Regions from separate parts of the Allosphingosinicella humi genome, predicted to be linked through region 1. Evidence: predicted binding sites of a transcription regulator. Region 1 holds the regulator's gene; each other region holds the start of a gene.

What was found. The regulator LexA, encoded in region 1, represses DNA repair genes until DNA is damaged. The targets are predictions, from matches to a motif close to GTTCCNCNCTTGTTCT.
Region 2: a site for LexA is predicted at 3,910-3,925, ahead of DF286_RS09945 (ImuA family protein). Genes of this name have one in related genera too.
Region 3: a site for LexA is predicted at 5,172-5,187, ahead of DF286_RS06265 (MmcB family DNA repair protein). Genes of this name have one in related genera too.
Region 4: a site for LexA is predicted at 1,647-1,662, ahead of DF286_RS13460 (DNA recombination protein RmuC). Genes of this name have one in related genera too.

The regions. Positions count from the first base shown of each region.
Region 1 is NZ_QFFF01000002.1:269,405-276,472, forward strand. It holds gene DF286_RS14640 (CTP synthase) at 1-181, opposite strand, end outside; gene secG (preprotein translocase subunit SecG) at 288-692, opposite strand; gene tpiA (triose-phosphate isomerase) at 778-1,527, opposite strand; gene DF286_RS14655 (peptidyl-prolyl cis-trans isomerase) at 1,644-3,590, shown strand; gene DF286_RS14660 (anthranilate synthase component II) at 3,616-4,209, shown strand; gene lexA (transcriptional repressor LexA) at 4,264-4,914, shown strand; gene DF286_RS14670 (hypothetical protein) at 5,027-5,377, opposite strand; gene DF286_RS15520 (hypothetical protein) at 5,589-5,714, opposite strand; gene DF286_RS14675 (hypothetical protein) at 5,827-6,237, opposite strand; gene DF286_RS14680 (cbb3-type cytochrome c oxidase subunit I) at 6,237-7,068, opposite strand, start outside.
Region 2 is NZ_QFFF01000001.1:1,987,535-1,994,602, reverse strand. It holds gene DF286_RS09955 (error-prone DNA polymerase) at 1-1,443, opposite strand, end outside; gene DF286_RS09950 (DUF6504 family protein) at 1,440-2,999, opposite strand; gene DF286_RS09945 (ImuA family protein) at 3,127-3,888, opposite strand; gene DF286_RS09940 (M16 family metallopeptidase) at 4,011-6,836, shown strand; gene DF286_RS09935 (sensor histidine kinase) at 6,826-7,068, shown strand, end outside.
Region 3 is NZ_QFFF01000001.1:1,273,331-1,280,398, reverse strand. It holds gene DF286_RS06295 (hypothetical protein) at 1-103, shown strand, start outside; gene DF286_RS06290 (transglycosylase domain-containing protein) at 195-2,330, shown strand; gene DF286_RS06285 (M48 family metallopeptidase) at 2,277-2,984, opposite strand; gene DF286_RS06280 (YcgN family cysteine cluster protein) at 2,974-3,405, opposite strand; gene DF286_RS06275 (SCO family protein) at 3,402-4,004, opposite strand; gene DF286_RS06270 (ankyrin repeat domain-containing protein) at 4,071-4,673, shown strand; gene DF286_RS06265 (MmcB family DNA repair protein) at 4,670-5,161, opposite strand; gene DF286_RS06260 (cell wall hydrolase) at 5,310-6,008, opposite strand; gene DF286_RS06255 (DUF1491 family protein) at 6,177-6,515, opposite strand; gene DF286_RS06250 (PaaI family thioesterase) at 6,515-6,985, opposite strand; gene DF286_RS06245 (PTS sugar transporter subunit IIA) at 6,972-7,068, opposite strand, start outside.
Region 4 is NZ_QFFF01000002.1:23,979-31,046, forward strand. It holds gene def (peptide deformylase) at 1-426, shown strand, start outside; gene DF286_RS13450 (hypothetical protein) at 578-1,117, opposite strand; gene DF286_RS13455 (four-helix bundle copper-binding protein) at 1,170-1,556, opposite strand; gene DF286_RS13460 (DNA recombination protein RmuC) at 1,679-3,070, shown strand; gene DF286_RS13465 (hypothetical protein) at 3,207-3,590, opposite strand; gene DF286_RS13470 (TrmH family RNA methyltransferase) at 3,629-4,438, opposite strand; gene DF286_RS13475 (HPr family phosphocarrier protein) at 4,545-4,811, opposite strand; gene DF286_RS13480 (PTS sugar transporter subunit IIA) at 4,814-5,218, opposite strand; gene rapZ (RNase adapter RapZ) at 5,233-6,174, opposite strand; gene DF286_RS13490 (HPr kinase/phosphorylase) at 6,171-6,614, opposite strand; gene DF286_RS13495 (sensor histidine kinase) at 6,611-7,068, opposite strand, start outside.

The DNA.
Region 1 (7,068 bases):
CGTAGACCTCGCCATGCTGATAGGGCGACATCGTCCCCGGATCGACGTTGAGATAGGGGTCGAACTTCCTGATGCGGACCTTGTAGCCGCGCGCTTGGAGAAGGGCCGCCAAGGAGGCTGCCATGAGACCTTTGCCGAGCGAGGAAACCACGCCGCCGGTGATAAAAATGAACCGCGCCATGGGAGTTGAGGCTTAAGCGGTGCCGCGCGCAAAGGGCAAGGGCGAGAATCGCCCGGCCGCGAAATAATTGGGGAAAAGCCGGGCTCTTCCCCGTTGTCGCAGCCCTTTATTCCGCCAGCGGCACGTCGCCTTGGGTGTTGCTCTGCGGCGCCTGGGCGTTGCCGGCCTGGGCGGCGACGCCGGCCAGGGGATCGCCGGTGGCGAGCGGCACGTCGGCTGGAGCCGTGGCGGGCGCCGCGGGGGCGGCCTCACGGGCAAGCGAGGTGTCGATGTCGCTGGCGCCCGAGCGGCCGACGGCGGCGAGACCGGCGAGCACGATGGAGAGCAGCACGAACAAAGTGGCGAGGATCGCGGTGGCGCGGGTCAGGAAGTCCGCGGCGCCGCGCGCCGTCATCAGGCCCGAGGTGGAGCCGCCGACGCCGAGGCCGCCGCCTTCCGAACGCTGCATCAGGATCACGGTGACGAGCGCCGCGGCGACGAGCGTCTGGACGATGAGGAGGAAGGTGAACATTGTGGCTTCGGCTTTCGGGAAAGGGTTTGAGGCCAACTAATTCAGCGACGCATCAAATTCAACCGGCAGCCCATCTTAGCAACCATCAATGCGCCGCAGCGGCCTCGATGATCGGGACGAACTGGTCGGCGGTGAGACTGGCGCCGCCGACGAGCGCGCCGTCGACATGAGGCACGGCGAAGATGGCCGCCGCGTTGTCGGCCTTGACCGAGCCGCCATAGAGAATGCGGATGCGCTCGCCAAACTCGCCGAGGCGTTCGACGAGGGCTGCGCGAATGGCGGCGTGCATTTCCGCAATGTCCTCGGGCGTCGCGACGTTGCCGGTGCCGATCGCCCAGATCGGCTCATAGGCGACGACCAATTCACCGTCATGGGCCTGGTCCGGCAGAGAGCCCTCGAGTTGCGCCGTCACCACCGCGACATGGTCGCGGGCGGCGCGGTCCATCTCGGACTCGCCGACGCAGACGATGGTCTGGAGGCCATGGCGAAGGGCCGTCTCGGCCTTGGCCCGGACCTCGGCGTCGGTCTCATGCTGCTCCGCCCGCCGTTCCGAATGGCCGACGATGACCAGACGGGCATGGACCTCCTGCAGCATCGGTGCGGAAACATTGCCGGTATGGGCACCGCTCTCGGCCGAATGGACATCCTGCCCGCCGATCGGGAGGCCGCCCGATCGGGCGACGGCGGCCGCGATCAGGGTGAAGGGCGGGCAAATGGCGACGTCGACCCCGGCCGCCTCCTTGGCGGCGGCGGCGATGGCGGCGATCTCGCCCAGCTGGTTGAGATTGCCGTTCATCTTCCAATTGCCGACGACGAGCTTGCGGTGCACTTCGATTCCCTTTCGTGAGAGGAGGCACAGCGCCTAGCAAGGGCCCAGGCGTCCGCCAAGCTTGCCGCGATCATTTGCCGATCCTATGACGTGCGGCTCATCGCATTCAGCCCGGATACTCCATGCTCAAAATCTTTCGCAGCGGCACATCGTCCAAAATCCTGTTCGGTTTCCTGGGCCTCGCCCTGTTCGCGATGGTGATCACGGGCTTCGGCACGGGCGGCATGGGCCTGGGCGATCTGGGCGGCGGCCTCGGCGGCGACACCGTCGCCGAGGTAGGTAGCGCACGGATCGGTTCGACCGAGGTCGCCGATCAGGCCAACCGCCAGTTCGCGCGCATCCGGCAACAGCAGCCGGATCTCGACATGGGCGAATTCATCCGCAGCGGCGGGCTCTCCGAGATCATCGACCAGATGGTCTCCCAGGCGGCGCTTACCGTGTTCGGGCGCGATCAGGGCCTGGTCGCCTCGAAGCGCATGATCGACGGCGAGATCGCCAGCATCCCCGCCTTCCAGAACCTCGCCGGCCAGTTCGACGTCAACAGCTTCCGCGCCGCGCTCGCCCGCGAGAATATCAGCGAAGGCCAGCTGCGCCAGGATATCGCCGGCACCCTCATTGCGCGCCAGCTGCTGCTGCCCGCCGCGGGCTCGCCCAAGGTGCCCGACGCCATGGCCCGGCAATATGCCTCGCTGCTGCTGGAGCAGCGGACCGGGAGCATCGGTGTCGTGCCGACCGAGGCGATGGGCGCGGGCACGGAGCCCACCGCCGCCGAGATCGCCGCCTTCTACAAGGAGAATGAGGCGCGCTACACCATTCCCGAGCGGCGGGTGCTGCGCTTCGCCACCTTCGGACCCGAGCAGGTGACCGCAGCCGCGCAACCGACCGACGCCGAGATCGCCGCCTTCTACAAGGCCAATGCCGCTCGTTACGCCGCGCGCGAGACTCGTTCCCTCAGCCAGGTCGTGCTGCCCGACGAGGCCGCCGCGCGCGCCTTCGCGCAGCGCATCGCCGGGGGGATGAGCTTCGCCCAGGCGGCGACGCAGGCCGGCTTCAGCCCCGACGACGTCTCGCTCGGCGAGCAGGGCCGCGATCAGCTCGCCCAGCTTACCTCCGAAGCGGTCGCCAACGCGGCATTCTCGGCCGCCGAGGGCGCGATGACGGCGCCGACCCGCTCGCCGCTGGGCTGGCACGTCATCCGCGTGGACGCCATCACCCGCACGGAGGCCACGCCGCTGGCCGCGGCCCGGGACGAGATCGTGCAGCAGCTCGCCGCCCAGAAGCGCGAGGGAGCGCTGGCCGACCTCGTCACCCGCATCGAAGACCGCCTGGCCAAGGGCGCGACCCTGCCGGAGGTCGCCGAGGCGGAGGGACTTACCCTGCGCGAAACCCCGCCGATCACCGCCTCGGGCATCCAGTTCGACAACCCCGACTATCGCGCACCCGAGCTGCAGCCGGTGCTGGAGACCGCCTTTGACATGGGCGTCGACGAGGACCCCTTGGTCGAAACCCTGGAGGAGGGACAACGCTTCGCCATCCTCGACGTCACTGAGGCCATTCCCGCAGCGCCCCCGCCGCTCGCCGAGGTCCAGGACCGGGTGAAGGCCGATCTCGTCCAGCGCCGCGCGCTCGAGAGGGCGCGCGCCGTCGCCGCCTCGATCGTCGCCAAGATCAACGGCGGGACGTCGCCCGCCCAGGCCTTCGCCGAAGCGCAGCCGCGCCTGAGCGCCCCGGAATCGGTGACCGCGCGCCGGATCGACATCGCTCGTCCGAACGAGCCGGTGCCGCCCCCGCTGGCGATGCTGTTCAGCATCACCGAAGGCAAGGCCCGCCTGCTCGCCGCGCCTAACGGCCAGGGCTGGTTCGTCGTCCACCTTCAGGAGTCGGTGCCCGGCGACGCGAGCAGTTCGCCGGGTCTGATCCAGGCCACCCGCGGACAGTTCGAAGGCATATTGGGCCAGGAATATGCCGAGCAGTTCGGTCGCTCTATCGAAGCCGGCCTGAACATCGAGCGCAACGAAGGTGCGGTCGAGCGGCTGAGGCAGCAGCTGGCCGGACCGGGCGCGGAGTAAACGGGATCTTCCGGCGTGAAGCACGATGATCCTCGTCATCGACAATTATGACAGCTTCACCTGGAACCTCGTCCATTATCTGCGCGAGCTTGGTACGGCGGTCGAGGTGGCGCGGAACGACGAAATCTCCGCCGCCGCGGCGCTCGCCAGCGACGCAAACGCATTTCTGATCTCGCCCGGGCCGGGGGCGCCCGAAGAGGCCGGAATCTCCCTCGAATTGGTGCGGCTGTGCGCCGAGGCTCGCCGTCCGCTGCTTGGGGTCTGTCTCGGCCATCAGGCGATTGCCCACCATTTCGGCGGCAAGGTCGTCCGGGCGAAGCCGATGCACGGCAAGACATGCGCCGTGCGGCACGACGGGACGGGCGTCTTCGCCGGCCTCCCCTCCCCTTTTAGGGCGACGCGCTATCATTCGCTGGCCGTGGCCGCGGACGCGCTACCCGACTCTCTTGCCGTCAACGCGACCGCCGAGGACGCGACCGTGCAGGGCCTTCGCCACCGCACGCTGCCGATCCACGGCGTCCAGTTCCACCCCGAGAGCATCGCCAGCGAATGCGGCCACGAACTGCTCGGAAATTTCCTACGCCTGGCGGCCGGCCCGGCGCTGGGGGTAGATGCTTGACACAGTCACACCTGTTCCTTACACGTTCCGTATACGTTCCATGGGGGACCGCCGATGCTGACTCGCAAGCAACATGAGCTTCTCTGCTTCATCCACGATCGCCTGGTCGAAACGGGGGTGTCGCCCTCCTTCGAGGAGATGAAGGAGGCGCTGGAGCTCAAGTCCAAGTCCGGCGTCCACCGCCTCATCTCGGCCCTGGAAGAGCGCGGCTTCATCCGTCGGCTGCCCAATCGGGCGCGGGCGCTGGAAGTGCTGCGCATGCCGGAGAAGGGCGGCGCCAACGTCGTGCCGCTGAGGGCGCCTGCCCCGCCCGCCGCGGCCAACGACGTCATGGAAATCCCGCTCCACGGCCGCATCGCCGCGGGCACGCCGATCGAGGCTTTGCAGGGCACCGAGAGCCTGTCCGTGCCGGCCGCGCTGCTCGGGCCGGGCGAACATTATGCGCTGGAAGTGTCCGGCGATTCGATGGTCGAGGAAGGCATTCTCGACGGCGACTTCGCCCTGATCCGCAAGACCGATACGGCGCGTGACGGCGAGATCGTCGTCGCCCTGGTCAACAATGAGGAAGCGACCCTCAAGACCTTCCGCCGCGAAGGCCAGATGATCCGTCTCGACCCGGCCAATCGCAACTACGACCCGCAGCGCTACCGGCCCGAGCAAGTGGTGGTGCAGGGCCGGCTGTCGGGGCTGCTCAGACGCTATTAGAGCCATCGGCCAGCTCAGGCTGAGCTAAAGCGGCGTCATTGCCGAGGCTTCAACTCCGCCTGATAAGGGGGGGACGGCTTATCGCCGGCTCCGCGACGATCAACGATCCTCGTCAGCTGAACGATTTCGGCAGGCCCGGATGCGAAGGCCCGATGGGATTCATCTGCGCCAGCAGGTCGATGCCGCTGAGCGGATCCTCGAATTCCAGCCGGGCGCGCGTGCCGTCGGTCCAGGCGACGGTCGCCAGGGTTTCCAGGCGGCCGCGCTTCAGGATGATGTCGGTGCCGACGGAGGGCAGCCGCTCGCCCGTCACCACCGCGGCGGCCGACGAAAGTTCGCGCAGCATGACCGGCATCTCTCCGGTCGTCGTCACCAGCTTGGCGCCCAGCAAGAGCCGAAAGCATGTGCCGCCCCCGATCTCGCTGTCATCGCCGACAAGGCTCAGCATCGCCTGATTGTTCATTCCCCACTCCCCCGAAAATTGGTCGAGGCGGGATCTACGGTGGTATCCCTACCATCCCGTTAACCTTGCCTAAAGCGTTGGGTAAAACAGGTAATTTCGCCGGCATGTTCCGGGAGCGGAACGAAGCGGACATCTCCTCGCCAAATGCGCTCGACCAGCGATTCGCAACTCTCCACGCTTATCCTGCGCGGCTCAGGCTTCCAGTCCGTCGCTAAGCGCCCATGCCGATCAAGACCGCGAGCAGCGCGATCACGACCATGCCGATCATGATCTTGTTCGACGAGAACATCGAACCGCTTTCGAACTCTGCCTCGACCCTGTCCTTATTCTCGTCCATCGCCATCTCCCCTCGGGCGGAAGGCCCGATGCCTCGAGCGCACACCGGCGGACCAAACCTCCGGCGTCGGCAGTCAGAGGCGGCGCCATTATGCGCTCCGCCACCGATGCGATCAATCCGGCTCGGTTTCTCTCGGTGGCGCGGTTCCCCCGAAAAGGGAATCATGACTCGCCGGCCTTTCTGGGATGAGCATGGCCGGCAGCCCCTGCCACAGCACGGCCAGGAAGGAGAGCAGGCAAAGCAGCCCGCCAGCCTTGCGCCAGAGGCCGGTGAGGTCCGCCTGCGGCGTCTCCCAGCGCGGCAGGCGTCCGGTCCAAAGGCCCCAGCCGATCCAGGCGATGGCGGCAAGGCAGATGAGCGTGGCCAGGCCGATCAGGAGGCGCGAGACGAGGCCCGCCTCCCAGGTCAGGGTGATGGCGAGGGTGGCGAGGGAATAGACCAGGCCGAGATGGGCCGACCAGATCAGCGGCCCGGCCAGGAGCACCGACCATTTGGCAAGCGTATCGAGGCTCCGCCGCGGCATCAGGACACCAGCCTCGGGAAGCCGTGGGCGACGATCACGGTCACCGCCGCCTGGACGATCGTGTAGCGCCACAAGAGCCTTGTCGTATCGAAGCTCAGCCGCCGCACATTATCGGTGCGCCCGACCAGGATGCGCGCCGCGACCAACCCGGCCATGAAGGTGATGGCGGCGAGGTTCTGGGCATTCAGAAAGCCGAGCGCGAAGGTGCTGGCGCCATAGCCGCTTTCGCTCGGCCAGAGACCGGTCCGCGTCCACAGCCAGATGTCGCCTCCGACGGCCGCGCCGAGGACCAACACGCCCGCTAGCAACGGCGCGACGACAGCCGCCTTGCCTCGTCCCTGCGTCAGCATCCGGTCGGCGATGGCCAGCAGGCCGGCGCTGCCTGCGAGGAGGAGGAGCGCGCCGCCCGTGTGGAGCAGTCCGGGAAGCCTCGTTCCCGGCGGGGGCCATCGGTCCGGCTGGACGCTCCAGAGATAGACATAGCTGAAGACCATGCAGGTGAAGATCATGCCGATGACGACGATCAGCACCCACACCGCCCAGATGGCGTGATTCTTGTTGCCGAGCATGTAGACGGGGAGTTTCAGCCCTCCGCCGACATCGACCGGGTCATGGTCCGGCCCCTGGTCGAGCTCCCACACCCAGCGCAGCATGGCGGCGATGGCGATGACGCCGCCGATCACCGCGACCAGCACCATCTTCACCGTCAGGGAGAGGAAGAAGACGGCGGTGAATACGGCCGCGACGACGTGCCACCAGCTGGGGCCGGGAATGATGACCAGATATTGCGGGATCGCCTTCAGCGGCGACGTCACGATCGTCTCCCGCCGG
Region 2 (7,068 bases), on a different contig from region 1:
GAGATGGCGGGGCGTGCCGACCAGCTGGCGTGTAAGCTGGAGTGTCAGCTCCAGGCGCGGATCGGCCCTGTCGAGCCCGATTTCATCGACATGGCGTTCGGCGACGCCCTCGTTGGACCATCCCCACACCTGTCCGGACAAGACGCTCGTCAGGTCTTCCGGGAGGCCCAGCGCCTTGCCGATCTCACGGACTGCCCCTCGGGTCCGATAGCGGCTGACCACGGCCGCCAGCGCGGCATGCCGATGACCATAGGTCTCGTAGATCCATTGGATCACTTCTTCGCGCCGTTCATGCTCGAAATCGACATCGATATCGGGCGGCTCGTCCCGGCTTTCGGAAATGAAGCGTTCGAACAGCAATTTATGCTCGACCGGATCGATCGAGGTGATACCGAGAACATAACAGATCATCGAATTGGCCGCCGATCCCCGTCCCTGACAGAGTATGTGCTGGCTGCGGGCGAATTGGACGATCGAATTGACGGTCAAAAAATAGGGCGCGTAGCGACACTTATCGACGAGTCGCAGCTCATGCTCCAGCAGGTCCGAATAATTTTTCGGCGGGCCTTCGGGGAATTTGTCCGCGAGCGCCGTTCGGGTCAGCTGTGCCAGCGCATCCTGCGGCGTGCGGCCCGACAGGACGATTTCGTCGGGATATTGGTAACTCAGCTCACGCAGGGAGAAAGTGCAGCGTTCGGCGATGTCGGCTGTGGCGCGAACGGCATCGGGATAATGTTTGAAGCGCCGTTCCATCTCTGCCGGGCTTTTGAGATGACGATCGGCATAGCGTTCCCTGCGGAAGCCCAGTTCGTCGATCGTGCATTTGTGGCGGATAGCGGTGACGACGTCCTGCAACATGCGCTTGTCGGGAGAATCGTAGAGGACATCGCCCGTCGCGAGGCCGCGCAGGCCGTAACGCCGGACGAGGAGGTCGAGCGCATGGAAGCGCGCCGCTTCTCCCGGGCGGCGTCGATGCGTCAATGCGAGATAGGCGCGATCGCCGAATATGTCGGCCGTTTGAGCGAGCGCTGTCTCGGCGACCGCGTCGGCTTCTTCCGGAATCAGCGCCGCGACCAGCCCTTGACTCCAGGCGGCGACATCTTCCCAATGGAGGAAGCACTGGCCCTTCTCGCCCTTTTTGCAGTCGATGCGGCTCTTGCCGAGAGTAAGGAGGCGAGTGAGGCGGGACCAGCCGGCGCGGTCCTCAGGCCAGACCAGCAACGATGATCCATCCATCAAATCGAGGCGGCAGCCGGCGACGAGATGCACGCCCGTTTCCTCTCCGGCTTTGAGCGCCTTGACGAGCCCCCCCACCGTGTTGCGATCGGTAATCCCGATCGCGGAGTGGCCGAGCAGGCGAGCGGCGGCGAACAATTCCTCCGTGCTCGAAACGCCACGGAGGAAACTGAAGTGCGTCGCGACCTGGAGCTCGACGTAGGTCACCCGAACACCCCCTGCAGCCACCAGCCGAGATTGCCGGTGCGCGGATCGAGGCCGTCGCCGCGGCGGTAGAGCCAGAAGCGGGCGCCTTCTTCATCCTCCACCTGGAAATAGTCGCGCACCGCTTCCGCTTCGGCGGTGCGGCGCCACCATTCGCCATGGATGCGCTCGGGGCCGTCGGCGCGGCGGATGCTGTGCATTCGTCCCCGCCAGGTGAAGCGGCGGGGCGGACCGTCAGGAAGCAGGGCGACCACATTCTCGACCGGCTCGGCGCGCGGGAGCAGCCGCACGGGGCGAGGCCATTTCGGCCAGTTTGCCGGGGATTCCACCGGCGAGAGGCGATGGACGCTGCGTTCGGGAACATCGCTTTCGACGGCGCTGAAGCGATAGAGATGGCAAGCGCCGAGACGGCCGGCGAGACGGTCGATCAAGGGAACGAGATCGGGCTCAGGCTTCTCGCTTGCCAAGAGGCTCGCGATCGGCACGGGGCCCAGAGGCTCGCAGCGGGTGGCGACGAGGCGCATGGCCTCGATGCCGAAACCGGGTTCGATCCTCTCGATCTTCATGGCGAACAGGCGCCTGAGATGCGCGGCGTCGCGGGTAGCGCGGGCGGTGCCGATCGGCAGGCGCTGCTCGCTGCCATCGACCCGGAGGCAGGCGAGCGTCAGGGTGCGGGCGGCGAGACCTTCCTCCTCCAGGGTGCGGATGAGGGCCGTCATCAGGTCGGCCAGCACCTGCTCGATCGCTTCCGCCGTGGCGATCGGTTCGACGAGGCGGAGCATGGCTTGGGGTGGGTCAGCGGGAACGATGGGTTCGAACGCTTCGCTCCCCCGCCCCAGCGCCTGGTGCAGGCGGGTGAGCAATCCTTGTCCGAAGCGGCGAACGAGGGGCGCGGCGGGCATGGCCATGATGTCGCCGATCCGTTCGATACCAAGGCGGCGCGCGGGCGCGATCACCTCCTCGTCGATCCGAAGAGCCGCCAAGGGAAGAGACGCGATGGCCTCAGCCGCCTTTCCCGGCGGACAGAGCAGGATGGCGTCGCTGCCATGCCGGGCCAGGGCATGGGCGGCGCCATAATTGTCGGCGACGGCGATGCGGGCGGTGAAGCCGAGGCGCGCGCAGAAGACGAGGATGCGCTCGGCCATCCGCCGTTCGCCGCCGAAGAGATGCGTGACGCCTGTCAGATCGAGCCAGAGACCGTCCGCGCCGGAAACGGCGGCGCGCGGTGTCCAGCGACGCGCCGCAAGCAAGGCGAGACGGGTGAGAAAGGCGGCGTCGGCGCCGGGTTCGGCCTCGCGGACATCCAGGCCCGGCACTAGGATGCGCGCCTGCGTCAGCGGCATGCCGGCGTGGAGACCGAGCGCCTGGGCGGCCGGACAGGCGGCGGCGACCTCGATGCGGTTGCCGACGCGGTGAGTGGTGATCAGGGGAGCTGTGGCGGGTTGGGCAATCCCTTTCGGCTGCGGCTGCGACGGAGCATTTTCCTGCCGCGCCCACCGCGCGCCGGGGCGCCAGCCGCCGCCACGCGGACAGGAGCAATCGGCGATGCGCTTGCCCAATTCCTCCCCAGCCTTGGCTGAGGAGGGGAATCCTGCGGAGCTTGGAATAACTGGCGAGGCCTCGACATTTACCCCTCCACCATGCTGCGCATGGTCCCCCTCCCCATCGCGTTGCGATGGGGAGGAATTAGGCTGCCAGCCGTCCAGCCGCCGCAGTCTGTCGGTCGCGAAGTTCGGCAGGTAGAGCGAGGCGACCCTCGGCATCTGTTGCCTCCATGATCCATTCAAAAGCTTGGCCGCCGCGCTGGCGGGCGAGGGTGAGGCGCCAGCGGGCGCGGCCGACCCCCTCCTCCACCGGCAGTTCGGCGCCCGGCACGCAGGCGATGCGCCAGCGGGTCATGGCGGCCGACGGGATGCCCAGCGGGTCCTCCTCCGCCTTGCGCCAGCGCTTCAGCATCAGAGCGGTGGTGCCGCCCTCCTCCGCCGCCAGCTGCAGCCGCCGGGTCGAGGCCATGGAGACGCGGGCGATTTCCCCCACCACCGCGGCGAGGCCGCCATGGCGCAGCCCCTCCTCCATCACCGCCAGCACCTCCTCGTCGCTCCGCGCCTCGGCATAGAGCACCCGGTCCGGCGGCAGGCCCGCCTGCATCAACCCCGGCGCGAAGAGGTCGCGGCGTGCCAAGGTCCAGAGCACCGCCCCCGGCAGCCGCGCCGCGATACCGGCCGCGAACAGGGTCGCGGCCGCGTCGTCGGAAAGTCCGGGACGCTCGCCCGTCATCTCATGGAGCGCCGCGATCGCCAGTCCGCCACCGTCCAGCCGCCGGTCCATCGCCTCCACGTCAAAAGGCAGGCATCCCCGCTCCTTCCGCCGCCCCGCCGCCTCGATCGCCCGCACTTCGGCGCGCAGAGCCGCCAGATGTGGGTTTCGGGTTGGCGAAGGACCGGGCATAACGACTCCAAAGACTCACTTGTTCTCTTTATGTTCCTCCTGTTCATCCAGAGTCAAGCGACTGGAACGGAAAGGAGATCGCCGCCTGCTCCCACACCCCGCGCCATCTTAGTCAGGACCCGATGCCCTTTCTTCAGCGCTGCCTGCTCGCCCTTCTCCTCATCCTCGTCACCGTCCCGGCCCACGCCGCCGGCGACCCGGACTGGCTCTATCGCGGCAGCGACATTCCACGCGACGAAGCCTGGACCTTCGGCACCCTTCCCAACGGCGTTCGCTACGCAGTGCGGCAGAATGCGCTGCCCGACGAGCAGGTCTCGATCCGCGTCAGGATCGACGCGGGTTCGCTCAACGAGGAGGATCATCAGCGCGGCTGGGCCCATTTCGTCGAGCATATGGCCTTTCGCGGCACCGAGGGCTTCGGCGACGGCGAGGCGCGCGAGACCTGGCAGAAACTGGGCGCCAGCTTCGGCAGCGACACCAATGCGTCGACCAGCGCCACCCAGACGGTCTACAAGCTCGACCTCCCCGGCGCCGACCCGCAGGAGATCGACCTCAGCCTCGATGTCCTGTCCGACATGGTCGACACCGCCCTGTTCGATCCCGCCACGGTCGAGGCCGAACGGCGGGTGATCCTGGCGGAGAAAGGGCGGCGGCCCGAACTCACCACCCGGATGCTGGAGGAAAGCTGGCCGCTCTTCTATGCCGGCCTCAAGATCGCGACACGCGATACGATCGGCACCGACGCGACCTTGAAGGGCGCGACCGCCGACGGGCTCAAGACCTTCTACGAACGCTGGTACCGGCCGGAGCTGACGACGGTGATCATGGTCGGCGACGCCGATCCGGAGCTGATGGAAAAGCTGATCGCCAAGCATTTCGGCCCCTGGCAGGCGAGCATGCCGGCGCCCGAGGAGCCGGACTATGGCGCCATCGCCTCATCGGAGCGCCGCGCCGCCGCCCTCGCCTATCCGGGCGCGCCGCACAGCGCCACGCTGCTCTGGCTGCGACCCTATGAAGTGCTCCCCAACACCAAGGCCCGGGAGAAGACCGATCTCGCCCGCTCGATCGCGGCCCGCATTGTCAACCGCCGGCTGGAGACGAAGGCGCGCGAAGGCGCCTCCTTCCTCCGCGCCGCCACGGGGGAGACGCGCTCGACCCACATCGCCGATCTCACCCAGCTCAACATCACTGCCCGCAACGGCCATTGGCAGGAGGCGCTGAACGAAGTCTTCGCCATCATCAACGACGCGCTGCGGGCGCCGCCCAGCGAAGCCGAGATCGCCCGCGAGATCGACAATGTGGAAACCGCCGCGACGTCCTCCGTCACCGGTGCCTCCACGGTGCGATCGCAGCAATGGGCGGAGCAACTGGTGACTGCCGTCAACAACAACAGCATCGTCGCGAGCCCCGAAACCGCGCTCGCCATCCTTGACGAGCTGACGCCGCAAATCACGCCGGAGTTGGTGGCAGCCGCGACCCGCGAGCTGTTCGAAGGCATCGGACCCAAGCTGATGCTCGTCGCGCCCCAGGCGACAAGCGTCGAGGCGGCCGAAGCGGCCCTCGCCGCCGCTGAAGGGGTTCCGCCGGCCGAACGGGTGGAGGGGCGTGACGTAAGCATGGACGACCTGCCCCCGCTCGGGCCGCCGGGCGAGGAAGTCTCGCGCCAAGCCATCGAGGATCTGGGCGTCACCATCGTCCGCTTCGCCAACGGCTCCACCCTCACCTTCAAGCAGACCGATTTCGAGAAGGGCTCCGTCTCCGTCCAGCTCCGCTTCGGGTGGGGTTATTCGGGGCTGCCCGCCGATCAGTCCTCGCTCGCCTGGCTCGACGGGATCGTCGGCGCCTCGGGCATAGGCGATCTCGATCTCGACGCGATGGAGCGGCTGCTGACCGGCCGCAAGATGGCGATGAGCTTCGGCGTGGCCGAGGACGCGCTGGTGCTTGCCGGCCAGACCAACGGCACGGACCTTCCCGATCAGCTGCGGCTGCTCGCCGCCAAATTGGCCCATCCCCGCTGGGACGATTCCCTGTTCGCCCGCTACCAGGCGAGCGGGCTTGAAAGCTACGATCTACACTTCGCGTCGGCCTCGGCCCGGGCGACTCGCGAATTCCCCTCGTTCAGCCGTGGCGACGATGCCCGCTGGACTCCGGTAAGCCGAGAGGCGATCGCCTCGGCCACGGCCGACGAATTCCAGGCCTTTTTCACGCCCCTCCTGGCACGGGGGCCGATCCATGCGATCGTCGTCGGCGACGTCGACCTCGAGACGACCGTGGCCGCGATGAAAGCCAGCGTCGCCGCCCTGCCGGCGCGTGCGCCGGTCGAGGCTCCCGAGGACTCGCTCAGCGTTCGTCCGCCGGAGCCCAGCCGGGAGCCGACCGTCTTCACCCATAACGGAGCCGCGGACGAAGCCTATGCGATCATCGGCTGGAACACCTTCGGCGGCACCGCCAATATCAAGCAGCGACGGGCGCTGAGCATGGCCGCCAACATGTTCGAGGTGCGGCTCTACGAACGGCTGCGCGTGATCGAAGGCGCGAGCTACTCGCCCAATGCCGCCTCCAGCACGTCGGAAAGCTTTCCGGACTGGGGCATCTTCTACGCGGCTTCGGCGATCAGCCCGGAGAGCGTCGACACCTTCTTTCGCGTCGCGCGGGAGATCGTTGCCGACATGGCCGCCAAGCCCGCCTCGCCCGAGGAGTTCGCGCGGGCCCAGAATCCGATCCTCAGCGGCATCCAACGGCGCCTCAGGACCAACGCCTATTGGCTGAATGCGATGGAGAATTGGCTCCGGCATCCCGAGCTGATCGACCAGACCCGCGACTTCCTGTCCCACTATGAGGAGATGACGCCGGAAGACGTGCGCGCGGCGGTCGCGCAGCATGTCACGGACGCTGGCGACTGGTCGATGCTCGTTTTGCCGAGTAAAGCAAAAGGCAGTGGCGACTGAACCTTTCCCCCTGACCGCCCCGCCCCTGGGCGGCGACGCGGCAAAGCGGCCGAAGCCTTTCGGGCTCCAACAGCAGCCCTTCTTCGCCGACAAGAACCGCGCCTTCTGGACGCTGCAGTCGGCGGGCTGGGCGGGCTATTTCATCCTGCGCGCGCTCTCCGGCATCGCCAATGCGATGGGGTTCACCTTCATCATCCACACGGCATTGCTGACCGCGACCGGCTACTCGATC
Region 3 (7,068 bases), on a different contig from region 1:
GCCGATGGATCGCCGCAAGCGGGTCGTGGCGCGACATTTTGGCGATAAGCCGATCGTCTACCCTCCCCCGCCCGAGGACGACGACCAGCTCTTCGATCTTTGAGATGGTGGTTCGGCGGGCCTCCGGCCCTCGCCGCCGCTCCGTCGCCTTTTGCTTGTGAGGCTGCGGCTGCCGGCCTATCTCCTGCAAACCAATGGCCAGTAAAGCTTCCTCGCCGCTCAAGCGGACCTTCGTCACCATCGTCAAAATCGGTCTTTACGCGGGCGTAATGGCGCTCGTCGCGTTGCTCGTCGCCGTGGGCATCGCGATGAGCCAGCTGCCGAGCTACAGCGAACTGGTTCGCCGCGACGATCTCGGCCAGATGATCCGCGTCCGCGCCAATGACGGCACCGTCATCGTCTCGCTGGGGCCGAGCTTCGGCGAATGGCTGAGCTACGATGAAATTCCGCCGATCATGCGCCAGGCGATGATCGCAGTGGAAGACCGCCGCTTCGGCTCCCACCCCGGCGTCGATCCGATCGGCATCGCCCGCGCCCTCAAGGTGCGGCTCGACCGGGGCAGCTGGGTGCAGGGCGGCTCGACCATCACCCAGCAGCTCGCCCGCAACATCTTCCTCACCAACAACCGCACCTTTGGCCGCAAGGTGAAAGAGGCCATATTGGCGCTGGCGCTCGAGCAGCGCTTCACCAAGGACCAGATTCTCGAGCTCTACCTCAACCGCGTCTATTTCGGCGGCGGCGCCTACGGCATCGACGCGGCCTCCCGCCGCTTCTTCGGCCACAGCGCGACCGACCTCAGCCTCTCCGAGGCCGCGATCATCGCCGGTCTCGTCAAGGCGCCGTCCAACTATTCGCCGACCGCCGACGCCGAAGCCGCACGCGATCGCGCCGGCGTCGTCCTCGACCTGATGCTGGAGACCGGCGACATCACCCCCGCCCAGGCGGCCAGCGCCGAGCCGGCCGAGGTCAAGATCGTGCCGACCCCCAAATCCAACAGCGTCCGCTACTTCAGCGACTGGGCGCTGCCCCAGCTCGACATGATGATCGACGAGACGGTGGAGCCGATCGACGTCTGGACGACGCTCGATCTCGACATGCAGCGCGCCGCCGACGCCGCGATCAACGCCAACACGCCCGCCGGTGCGCAGGGCGCGCTGGTGGCGCTGGACCGGGGCGGCGCCGTGCGCGCCATGATCGGCGGCCGCGACTATGTCGATTCGCTCTACAACCGCGCCACCCAGGCGGTCCGCCAGCCGGGCTCCTCCTTCAAGCTGTTCGTCTATCTCACCGCGCTCGAGTCCGGCTATTCGCCCACCAGCGTGGTCGTCGACGAGCCCGTCAACATTAACGGCTGGCAGCCGCGCAACAGCAGCCGCAATTATTCGGGCCCGGTCACCCTGCGCGAGGCCTTCGCCCGGTCGATCAACACTATCGCCGCCAAGATCGGCCAGGAAGTAGGCGTGCGCAACATCGCCGACATGGCGCAGCGATTCGGCATCACCACCGACATCAACACCCATCCTTCGATGGTGCTCGGCACGTCCGACGTCCGCCTGCTCGACATGACGCGGGCTTTCGCCTCGGTGGGGCAGAAGGGGGTCGCCGTGGTGCCCTACGGCATCCGCCGCGTCACCACCGCCGACGGCGAGTTGCTCTATGAGCATCGGGTCGACGAATCGCGGGTGCTGGTGGCGCCGTGGGTCGCGGCGCAGATGACCGACCTGCTACAGGCGGCGGTGATGACCGGCACCGGCCGCGCCGCCCAGATCGGCCGGCCCGTCGCCGGCAAGACCGGCACGACCAGCTCCAACAAGGACGGTTGGTTCATCGGCTTTTCGAGCGGGATCACCACCGGTGTCTGGATGGGCAGGGACGATGCCAAGGCCCTGCCCGGCCTCCAGGGCGGCCGCGCACCCGCCCGCGCCTTCCACGATTTCATGGTGAAGGCGGTCGCGGACCGGCCGGTCCAGCCCTTCGACGTCGAGGTGACGCTCCCCGACTGGCAGGTCGAGCCGGACCAGGAGGTCTGGTTCGAGGAACCCGACGATTTCATGATGGTCGACCCCGACGGCAATCCGATCGACCCGGCGACGGGCCTGCCGCCTCTGCCGGGCCAAGGGCTGCCCGGCGGCGCCCCTGTCCCCGGGCAGCCATTGCCGCCGCCCGGCGAGCAGCTCGACCAGGATTGGTTGGACCGGGCGATAGGCCGGGACCAGACGCCGCGCGAGGCACCGCCCGCGCGTAGGCCGGACACCGCCCCGCCCAATCAGCGACCCTTACAGCCTCCGCCCGATCCGGTGGAGCCCCGCACCGTGCCGCCTCAGCCATAGCCGCGCCGGAGTCGGATCGGCCTCGAACAGCCGTTCCACCAGGGCATGGAAGTCCGGCCCATGGTTCATGTGGACGCGATGGGCGACTTCGTGCGCGACCGTCGCGCGGCGGACCCAGTCGGGCGCGAGGATTAGCCGCCAGCTGTAGCGGATCGTCCCCGATTCGGAGCAGCTTCCCCAGCGCGAGAGCGGGTCGCCGACGCCGACCCGGCTGACGGTCACGCCGGCCTTGGCGGCATAATGCCGCGTTTCGTCATCCAGAATGGCGCGCGCGTGCTGCCTCAGCCAGCGCAGCAGCCGCGGCTCGACCATATCGGCCGGCCCGCCGGTCAGGATCCGCCCATCCTCGACCCCCACGGCACGGGGATGATCCGGCTGCCAGTCGATGCGGTGGGGCACGCCGTACAGCGATAGCTCGCCTCCGGGTGCAATGGCGACGGTCGGGGGTATGTCGGCAAGGGCTGTCTCGATCCATTCCCGCTGTCCCGAAGCCCAGGCGAGCGCCCGGCGGCGGGAGACGCCGCGCGGCACGGTCAGCACCACGCCTCCGGTTCTCGGATCGACGCGCAGTCGCAGCACGCGGGCGCGCGGCGACGGCTTGACGACCAGCGTGACGCTGAGCTTGCCGGCCTCGAAGCTCAGTTCAGAGGTCACGGTCGACGAGATGATGCTCGATATCGCCCGCCTCGTCCTCGGCCACGGTCCAGCCGCGCACCGACATGCCTGCCGCGTGGACAGATTCGCGGTCGCCGCTGATCAGATAATGCCAGTCGGGGAGCGGCTTGCCCGCCGCACGAAGACGGTAGGCACAGGTCGAAGGCAGCCAGGACAACGCCCCGACTTTGTCAGCCGTCAGCCTCACGCAATCCGGCACGAAGGCCTTGCGGCCGCGATAATGGGAGCAGCGGCAGCTATGCCGGTCGAGCAGCTTGCAGGCGATATTGGTGGGATAGATCTCGCCGCTGTCGGCATCCTCGACCTTGTGCAGGCAGCATTTGCCGCAGCCGTCGCACAGTGCCTCCCACTCAGCGCGGGTGAGCGCCGCCAGCGGCTTCTCCCAGAAACGATCGCTCATTTCACCCAGCGTTTTAGCTCCTCGGCGATGGCGGCGGCTCCCTGGTCGTGCGGGATGATGGCGATCGGCTCGCCCTTGGGCCCGAACAGCATCGCGATCCGCGAATGGTTGACCAGATACTCGCTGGCGCCTTCCGTCTGCTCCTTCATATAGTAGACGCCGAAGTTCTTGGCGACGGCAGCGATCTCCTCCGGGGTGCCGGTGAGGCCGATCAGGCGGGGATGGAAGGCGGCGACATATTCCTTCAGCACCGCCGGCGTGTCGCGCTCCGGATCGACGCTGATGAAGATCGGCTGCACCTTGGCGGCGACCTCCGGATCGCTCGCCTCCAGCTGACGCAGACCCTGCCCGATCAGCTGCAGGTCGACCGGGCAGACGTCGGGGCAGTATGTGAACCCGAAATAGACGAGGCGGTAACGGCCCGCGAAATCGCTGTCGCTCACCCGCTCGCCATCCTGATTGGTGAGGGTGAAGGGGCCGCCGATCGAGGCTCCCGCGAGCGGAGGGGCTTCGCTCGCTTCGTTTGCTCCGGGGGAGCAGCCCGCGATAAGCAGCGAAAGGAGCAGCGCGAAAAGGGTCAGATAATTGCGTTCGTTCATGGCGGGAGCAGCCTTGCTTTGCTATGGCCCTGCAATCAAGCCGGGATAAGAGCAGGGAAGACAATCGTGATCCGCAGAACCATCGTCCTATTCGGGGCCGTCGCTCTCGGCCTCATGGCCGCGCCCGCCGCGGCGCAGTTCAACACGGAGAGCCATAAGTTCCTGGAAGCGGTGAAGAAGCGCGACGGCGCGACGGTGACGCAACTCGTCTCGGTCCCGGGTTCGATCGTGATCAATGCCACGGGCGGCGAATTTGGCGACGGGGCGCTGCACACCGTGGTCCGCCGCCGCGATTATGCCTGGCTGAGCTTCCTGCTCGGCAAGGGCGCCGACGCCAATATCCGCAACGATGAGGGCAACACGCCACTGGCGCTTGCCTCCCAGGTCGGCTGGGTCGAGGGCGCGCGGCTGCTGGCGAGTATCGGCGCGAAGGTCGATGCGCCCAACAGCCGGGGCGAGACCCCGCTGATCCTCGCGGTCCATCGGCGCAACCTGCCGATGGTGCGGCTGCTGCTCGAAAGCGGCGCCAATCCGAAGCACACCGACAGCATCGCCGGCTATTCCGCCCTCGATTATGCCAAGCGTGACCAACGGGCGGCCAACATTCTCCACGCGCTGGAGCAAGGTCCTTCCAAGCCGACCAAGGCAGTCGCTGGGCCGGTTCTCTAATCGAGTCCCGCCAGTCCGGGATCGAGCTGGCCGGCTAAGCGCTGGGCGGCGCGGCGCGCGAATCGCAGCGTCTCCGCCTTGCGCCGCGCACCGGCGAGCCGGCGCAGAGGCGCGTCCCTGAGCACGGCGGCGTCGTAGCGATCGGCGACGATCAGGCCCGCCACGTCGGGACCCAGCGCCTCCGCCTCGAATGGATCGAGACTGAAGCCCGGCGGCACCGCCCAGAAGAAGCGGTCGCAATAGTCGAGATAGTCCGGCCATTTCTGATCGCCGAGCAGATCCGCGCGCGATACCTTGATCTCGACGATGGTGAGCAGCCCTTTGGGACAGAGCGCCATCATGTCGGCCCGCCGCCCGTTAGGCAGCGGCACCTCGCAGATTCCGAACAGGTCCTGGCGAAAGAAGAGCCGAGCGATGCCGCGCGCAACATCCTGCGCCGCCAGCGGCTCGTCGGCTAAGCAGCGCCCGGGACTCGGAAGGGTGGCCATGCCCGACCCTAGAATGAAAAGGGAACGGATGAAAGGCGGGCAGGGTCGCGCTGTCGCTACGAGCAGGGCGAAGCAATCCAGAACGTCGCCTGCATTGCTTCGTCACTCCACTCCTCGCAATGAGGAGGCAGCGAACTAGCTTGGTTCCTTATCGATAGAAGATGTGGTTGCCGACCGAAGCGACCCTGGTGAGCCCCCGCCAGGATGGCCGGACATAGTTGGCGTGGAAGAACATCGCCGTCGAAACGGCGCTATCGGCGAGGTCCTGCTTGGCGATGTGGGCGATCGCCACCGCCTTGCGCCAGGCGCTGCTGGACGTGGGCACGGATGGGATCCGCCCGCCGCGAACGAAGGAGAATTGGTTCCTCTGCTTCACCACGCCGCAAATCGTGTCGGGGAATTTGGGTGACTCCACGCGATTGAGGATCACCTCGGCGACGGCGAGCTGGCCCTCGAGCGGCTCACCCTTGGATTCGAAATAGACAGCGCTGGCGAGGCATTCGAGCTCTTCGTTGGCGGCCTCGGCGGCGGCGTAATCGTCGACCAGCTCGTGGAGCGGCTGCGCATCGCCCATCTCGGCAACGTCGATACCGCCCCCGGCAACGGCGGCGACGGCATGAGTGGCGACAGGAGTGGAGAAATCGACGTCGTGCGCAAGACGGGCCGGGCCCTGCGGATTGGTAGCCAGCGCGCTGCCGTCAAGATCGGCCGACGCGTGATCGATATAACGTGAAGTTATCGGCGCCGATTCAATGTCCCAAGCCATGGAGGGATCGGCGAAGGCCACCGACGCGGCCAAGCTGACAAAGGCCACCGCATAAGCGGCGGCGCGAGTGATGGAGAACATTCAGCATCTGACAATGGCGGTTGGTCGATCGCCGCAATGCCTTAAACACTGGCAATGCTGATCTTCCCCCCGACTTGCGTGGCTGCCGCTTGAACTTCCAAGCGTTTGCGCAGCCCCCCGCTCCCGAGAAAAAATGCTCGGGCGGTCTGATTGTGCAGCGCAGCGCGGTCAACGAAAATCGTTCATTCCGTCGGCGAACCGTTCGCTGGATGCGATATCCAGTTCCAGAACCCACAGATCGGGATCGAATTTCCGCCGACGATCGAGGAACCTTTGAAGCTCCTCTTCGTTGCCGGCCGCCTCGCGTGCCGGATGCCAGGCATAGCGTCCGTCGGGTTGGAGGATGCGCTCCAAAATCTGCCGTTTTCTGCCGCGTTCCGCCAATATCACCAGCAGCGCGCCGGCGGTGGCGTCGCCCCTGGCCAGCACCGAGGCGAACCCGCCTTGCGATTCCGAGAGTCGGATCAGCGCCGTGACAAGGACAGAGGTCGAGAGGCGCGGCTCCATCAGCCCTGGTAGCCGGCGAGGCTGGTGAGCGGGATGTGGGAGCGCATGAAGGTGCCCGTCCCCCTCGCAGCTTCCTCTCCCGTCCCGTCGATCAATCGCGCTTCGGCGACGAAGACCCGCCGCCGCCCGCTCACCCAGCGTCCCTCGGCAACCACTTCCCCGGCCTTCAGCGGTCGGGTGAAGTTGAGGTTGAAGGCGGTGGTGAGGAGGAAACGATCCGTCACCAGGCTGTTGCACGCGTAGAAGGCCGCATCGTCCATCATCTTGAAGTAGAGCGTGCCATGGGCGGCGCCGGCGGCGTGATAGTGGCACTCGTCGACCTGGAAGCGAATGCGCGCGAAGCCTTCCTCGACTATCTCCAGCGAGGAGTCGAACAGGCCGTTGACGGGCGCCTGCCTGTAAAGGGATTCGAGCGCCCGATAATGGGCATCGGCACCGGCATGCTTCGGCTCGGCCTTAGGCCGCGTCACGGGTTTCCGCCCCCGCCAGGAGCGCGAACAGAGCGTCGCGCGACCGCGCCCCCCTTAGCTTGGCCGCCGTCGTCCGGTCCCGC
Region 4 (7,068 bases), 250 kb from region 1:
ATGTACGCCGCGCCCGGGATCGGCCTCGCGGCCATCCAGGTCGGCGTGCCGAAGCGGGTCCTCGTCATCGACCTACAAGAACCGGAAGAGGAGGGCGGCGATCCCGTCCGCGATCCCAGGGTCTTCATCAATCCCGAGATCGTCTGGGCTTCGGAGACGCTTCAGTCCTACACCGAAGGATGTCTTTCGGTGCCCGACCAATATGCCGAGGTCGATCGCCCGGACCGGATCCGCGCCCGCTGGCTGGACGAGCAGGGCAAGGCCCGTGAGCAAGAGCTGGACGGCCTCCTCGCCATCTGCCTCCAGCACGAGATGGACCATCTGGAGGGCATTCTCTTCATCGACCATCTCTCCCGCCTGAAGCGTGACATGGTGCTAAAGAAGCTCGCCAAGACACGCAAAGAATTAGCAAAACGCGCCGCCTAATCCCCGCGTCATCCCGGCGAAAGCCGGGACCCAAGAATACCGCGTTGCCGGTTAATCAGCGGATTAGCCGCTCTTCTTTCTTACCTGGGTGTCCTTGGATCCCGGCTTTCGCCGGGATGACGCTAGTTTCGGAATTCGCTTCCGACGCCTCTCACTCCGCTGGACCGCAATAGATAAGCCCCGCATCGGCGATGCTCTCGGCCTCGAACAGCATCGCCTGGGCGGATTCGGCGAAGCGGATCTTCAGATTGTCATCGACCGGCGGTCCCTCCGACGTGCAGCGCGCGGAGATATCGTAGCCGCCATCGGCCTGTACAGCATTCACGAACTTGCAAACCGAGCCGGCCGGCGTTTCCAGGCTCTCGCGTGTGAAGCGCCAGGCCTGGCCATCGCACATACCGGCCTCGGCGGCCCATAATCCCACGAAGCGGAAGGCGCCGGGCGGCGGCAGGCGATGGCTGCTGGCGTCGCCCACGCCCTCATTCTCATTGCCCACCTCTGACGCTGTCGGCGGCGGAGGTGGCGCATCGGTCTCCGATGGAGGGATCGCGATCGCAGCATTCTGCTGGGCCAGTTCGTCTGCTGGCTGGGCTGCATTGTCTGTAGCCTGGCCACCGCCGCAGGCGCTGAGTGACGTCATGGCGGCAAGCGCGACCGAGGCGGACAGCAAGGGGAAAGCACTCTTGGTCATGAAGTCATAATGCATCGCGCGCCCATCGGGTTGCGTGCCCGACCCTGCTCCATCAGAAGGTCTCGAGCGCGGCGCGGCAGTCGCGCGCGCACTCGCGGCACATCTCGGCGCAAAGCCGGCAATGTTCATGGTCGTGGCGGGCGCATTCCTCCGCGCAGATGTCGCAGGCGGTGACGCAGAGCTGCAGCATCTCCTGGAGCAACAGCTCGTTCGAGCCGGTCCGCCGCGTCGCCAACTTGAACGTCGCGTCGCAGACATCGGCGCAATCGAGGCAGGTGCGGATGCATTGCCGCATGTCCATTTCCTCAGCAGCGCAGGCGTCGGCGCAGCTGGTGCAGATCGCGGCGCAGAACATGGCGTGCCGCACCGCCAGCGCGAGCGGCTCGTTGAGATCGCCGCCGACTTGCGGATGCGCGGCGATCATCTTGGCGATGGACATGACGGATCTCCTGTCTCGGTTCGGAAGGCGAACGGATTTTTGAGCATCGCGGTTCCCGACCCCCTTGAGCCACAGCGGCGCCTGCTTTAGGTTCGCTATTCGTTCCGATTGAGGGGGAGCCAATGGATCCGGTCATCTTTGTCGTGGTGGCGCTCCTCGCCGGCCTCAGCGTCGGCTGGTTCGCCGGCAGCCGCCAGGCTGCCGCCTATCGCGAGGAGCGGGACGCGCGGCTCGACGATTTCCGCAAGGCGATCGCCGATCTCGCCGCTGCCGAGGAGCGGGCGAAGCAGGTGCCGCTGCTCTCAGCCCAGCTGGAGGAGGCTCGGCGCGAATGCGGCGAGGCGCGGACGGAATGCGCTCGTCTGGCCTCGGCGCAGGAGGAACGGCAGCGCGCCTTCGAGGCGCAGCTCAAGGAGCTCAAGGAAGCGCGCGAGGCGCTTTCGGCCCAGTTCGGCGAGATCGGCGGCAAGCTGCTCGGCGAGGCGCAAAAGCAATTCCTGGAGCGCGCCGATGCCCGCTTCAACCAGGCCGGCGAGAAGAGCGAGGAGAAGCTGAAGACGCTTCTTCAGCCGGTCGAGGCGACCTTGAAGCGCTACGAGGAGAATCTCACGCGTGTCGAAAAGGATCGCGTCGGCACCTATGGCGAATTGAAGGCGGCGGTCGAGCTGGTCCGGTCGGGCCAGAGTCAGGTGCGGGACGAAACGGCGAAACTGGTCAACGCGCTCCGCTCCAGCCCCAAGGCGAGGGGCCGCTGGGGCGAGCAAAGTCTTCGCAATGTCCTGGAACAAGCCGGCCTATCTTCTTACATCGATTTCGAATCCGAGGTATCGGTGGAGACCGAGGAAGGGCGCTTGCGGCCGGACGTCGTCGTCAAGCTGCCCGGCGGCCGTAACATCATCATCGATGCCAAATGCTCTCTGAACGCATTCCTGGACGCCGCCGACGAGGTCGACGAGGTCGCCCGCGCGGGGCATCTCAAGGCGCATGCCGCGTCGCTCCGCAATCATGCGATGCAGCTTGGCGGCAAGGCTTATTGGCAGCAATTCGGCGACGCCGCCGATTATGTCGTCATGTATATTCCCGGCGAACATTTCCTCACCGCCGCGCTGGAGCAGGATGAAGGGCTATGGGAATGGGCGTTCGAGCGCCGCGTCCTGCTAGCGACACCGACCAATCTCGTCGCCATCGCCCGCACCGTCGCCAGCGTCTGGCGCCAGGAGAAACTGGCCGAGGAAGCGGCCGAGATTGCCCGGCTGGGCAAGGAGCTCCATTCGCGCCTCGCCACGATGGGCAGTCACGTCGTCAAGCTCGGCCGGAACCTCGAACTGGCGACCGGCGCCTATAACAGCTTCGTCGGCAGCCTCGAGAGCCAGGTCCTCACCCAGGCCAAGCGCTTCGAGGCGTTGGAAGTGGCGCATGGCGGGAAGGAGATCGACCCGCTGCCGGTGATCGACACCACCCCGCGGGCCCTCACGAAACTTAGTGCCCAGGACGAAGCCGAGGCTGCGGAATAGGGGGCTAACGGGCCTATGCTGACCCGTTCGTCCCGAGCGCAGTCGAGGGGCGTGTGTGATGACTCTGTGCCAGCGCCCCTCGACTTCGCTCGGGACGAACGGAGCAGGTGACAGGAAGGCTGCGAAGGGTTCGGGCTCACATGTCCCAATCGGGCCAGCGCTGGCCGCCGCAGCCGTGAAGGGTCTGGCCGTCGGCGACGACCATTACCGTGTCGGCATAACCATGACCGCTCATGGCGTCGTTGCAGCGGCTGTGGGTGACGTCGACGATCAGCCGCTCGGTCTCATAGCGGTGGCCGTTGAAGGTCGTGCGCGGATCGGGCGCCGACACGGTGATCCGCGTTTCGCCATAGTCGCCCACATAATCGATCCGATCTTCCGCGATCGTTACCGTCCAGCCCGGTTCCTGACCAAGCGCGCGATACACCGCCTCTTCGCCAATCGGCGACGGAGGGGTCGTGGCGGGATAGGCGCAGGCGCCGGTGGCGGCCAGCAGCAGCCAGGCAGGCCATTTCGGCACGGTAACGGCTCTCATAGGCGGGAAGCGCGTGAACGGACTCACTTGTTCCCGGCGTGGCGCCATTGGTTGATGACCTCATAGGCCATCACCGCGGTCGCCACCGCCGCGTTCAAGCTGTCGGCCTTGCCCCGCATCGGGATCTTCACGAGCGTGTCGCACTCGGCCTCGTAGGTAGAGGGAAGACCCTGCGCCTCGTTGCCGACCAGGATGAAGGCGGGCTTGCGGTAGCGCGGCTCCTGATAGTCGAGCGCGGTGTTGAGGCTGGTGCCGATCAGCTCGCCCTCGCCGGCCCGGAGCCAGGGGATGAAATCCGGCCAGCCAGTGGTGGCGATCGTCTGGGTGAAGAGCGCCCCCATCGTCGCCCGCACCGCCTCGACCGAGAAGGGGTCGACGCACTCGTCGACCAGGATCAGCCCGCCCGCGCCGACGGCGTCGCCGGTGCGCAGGATGGTACCGAGATTGCCCGGATCGCGCAGCGCCTGGGCCACGATCCACAGGTCGGCGCAGGCGCGGTCGATCCGGTCGAGGCTCGTGTCCCAGGTCCGGAAGACGCCGAGCACCGTCTGCGGATTCTCCTTGCCGCTCAGCTTGTGGAGAATGTCGGCATTGGTCTCGATGACGTCGCCGTGCGCGGCCTCGACCTCGGCGATCAGGGCTGCGAGCAGCGGATGGTTCGTGCCCTTGGCGTAGAAGAGGATAGCCGGCAGCCGCCCCGCCTCGCGCGCTTCGGTCAGGATGCGCAGCCCCTCGGCGATGAACATGCCCTGGCGCCGTCGTCCCTTCTTTTCGCGAAGGGCCCGGACGTCCTTGACGAGCGGATTGGAGAAGGCGGTGATCTCGCGGGGCATGGACTAGGGTCTCGTCATTGCGAGGAGCGGAGCGACGAACCAATCCAGTCCGTCGCCGTCGAAGCCAGTCTGGATTGCTTCGCTACGCTCGCAATGACGATGAACATCATTCCTCGCCGAACTTGGCCTCGACCAGATCCGCCAGTGCGTCGGCAGCGGCCTCCGCACCGTCGCCCGCGGCCGTGATGGTGATGGCGTCGCCCATGGCGGCGCCGAGCATCATCAGCCCCATGATAGAGGTGCCGCAGACCTTGGTTCCGTCCTTCTCCACCTCGATCGTCGCGGACAACTCGGTAGCCAGCGTGACGAACTTGGCGCTCGCTCGAGCGTGGAGACCGCGCTTGTTGGTGACTTCAACCGTGCGGCTAGCCATGCTCAGGCCGCTTCCCCCAAAATCTCCGAGGCAACGGAGATATATTTGCGCCCCGCCTCGCGGGCAGCCGCGACCGCAGCCTTCACTTCCATCGTCTTGCGGGCGCCTTCGAGGCGAATCAGCATCGGCAGGTTCACGCCGGCGATGACCTCGACCGACTCGGATTTCATCAGCGAGATGGCGAGGTTGGAAGGAGTCCCGCCGAACAGGTCGGTCAGCACGATGACGCCCGACCCGTCATCCACCTTCGCGATTGCCTGCGCGATATCGTTGCGCCGCGCTTCCATATCGTCGTCGGGGCCGATGCAGATGGCTTCGATCCGCTGCTGCGGCCCTACAACATGTTCCATGGCGACGACGAACTCGGCGGCGAGCCTGCCGTGCGTCACCAGCACCAAACCGATCATTTGAACACCTTGGCTTAGTCTTTCATCTCCGCGCGCTGGCCCCCCGCAGCCGGCTGTCCCTCAACCGGATCCCGTGGTCGGGATGCGAGGTCGCGATGTTCGACCGTGGGCGAAAATCCGGCATCGCGCAACCGTGATGCCACCCGTTCGGCGACATGTACCGAACGGTGGCGCCCGCCGGTACAGCCAAAAGCGATGGAAACATAGGCTTTTCCCTCGCGGCGGTAGCGGGGAAGGAGCATCAGCAACAGTTCCTCGATCCGGCTGACCGCTTCCTCATAGCCCTCGTCGGTCGCGATATAATCGGCCACGGCAGGATCGAGACCGGTCAGAGGGCGGAGATCGTCCTCCCAGTGCGGGTTCTTGAGGAAGCGCATGTCGAAGACGGTGTCGGCGTTGCGGGGCAGCCCCCGCGCAAAACCAAAGGACATGACGTGGAGATAGGGCGCCTTGGTGCCGCCGAAGCGATCGCGGATCTGCTGCTGGAGGGCATTCGAGTCGGTGTCGGTGGTGTCGATGATATAATCGGACCAGCGGCGCAGCGGCTCCATCAGGTCGCGCTCGGCGGCTATGCCGTCGGTGGCGGGACGATCGGGCGCGAGCGGATGGCGGCGCCGCGTCTCCGAAAAGCGCCTCAGCAGCTCCGAACCGCCACAGTCCAGATACAGCGTCTCGATCGGATAATGGGATTCGTCCGCCAGCGTCTTGATCTGCTGGACGATCTCTTGAGCGTCGAAATCGCGCGTGCGGCTGTCGATGCCGATCGCCAGCGGCCGGCGTCGCCTGCCACTGGCCTTGGCGAGGGGCGTCGACAGCAGATGCTCGAGCAGCGACAGGGGCAGGTTGTCCACCACTTCCCAGCCGCTATCCTCGAGGGTGCGAAGGACGGTCGACTTGCCGGCGCCCGAGAGGCCGGTGACGAGCAGGATCCGCTTGGGAGTGGCGCCCTTCGTCACGTCACCGTGAGTCCGAATTGGGCGAGCGCCAGCTCCACCTTGACGGGCGCGGACGGCTCGAGCGCGCTGAGCCCGATCACCGGCACCTTGACGCCCGCCACCACCAGCGGGTCGTGCATTTCAGGGAGACGCTCGACATCGCGGTCGAGATCGACGGCGAGGCAAACGGGCACGTCGCCGACCGCATCGAACTCGATGAGCCCGACGCCGCGCACCTCCATCTTTCCGGCGATGTTTCGCGGCGGCGTGGCGACCAGCCGCCCGTCCACCCGCTTGAGGACGGTGTAATCGTCGCTCACCAGCTTGGCGCCCCGGTCGATGAGGCGCAGCGCGAGGTCGGACTTTCCGGCGCCGGAACGGCCGGCGATGAGGATCGCCCGGCCATCCTTGGCGACGCAGGAGACGTGGAGCGTTTCGGAGGAGAGGGACGGTCCGGTCATGCGATTACCCCTGGAAAGCGTATCACGAAACGGGCTCCCGTTCGCCCGTCATGGCGATCCTCGACCATGATCCGGCCATCATGCCCTTCGACGATCGCCTTGACGATGGCGAGCCCGAGGCCGGAGTGGCGGCCGAAGGCCTCACCTTCCGGCCTGATGCTGTGGAAGCGGTTAAAGATCGCCTCACGCCCCTCCTGGGGAACACCCGGTCCCTCATCCTCGATGCTGACAACGACATCCTGATCGATGCGGGCGGCGGCGATCTCGATGAGCCCGCCTTCGGGCGAAAAGGAGATGGCGTTGTCGACGAGGTTGTCGAAGACGCGGGCCAGGCGGGATTCCTCGCCCTGAACAACGGCGGTGCCGACGCGGGGACGGGCGAAGGCGATGCGGACGCCGCGTTCAGCGGCCCGAGGCTCCCACAGGCCCAGGAGCGACTCGACCAGATGGCCAA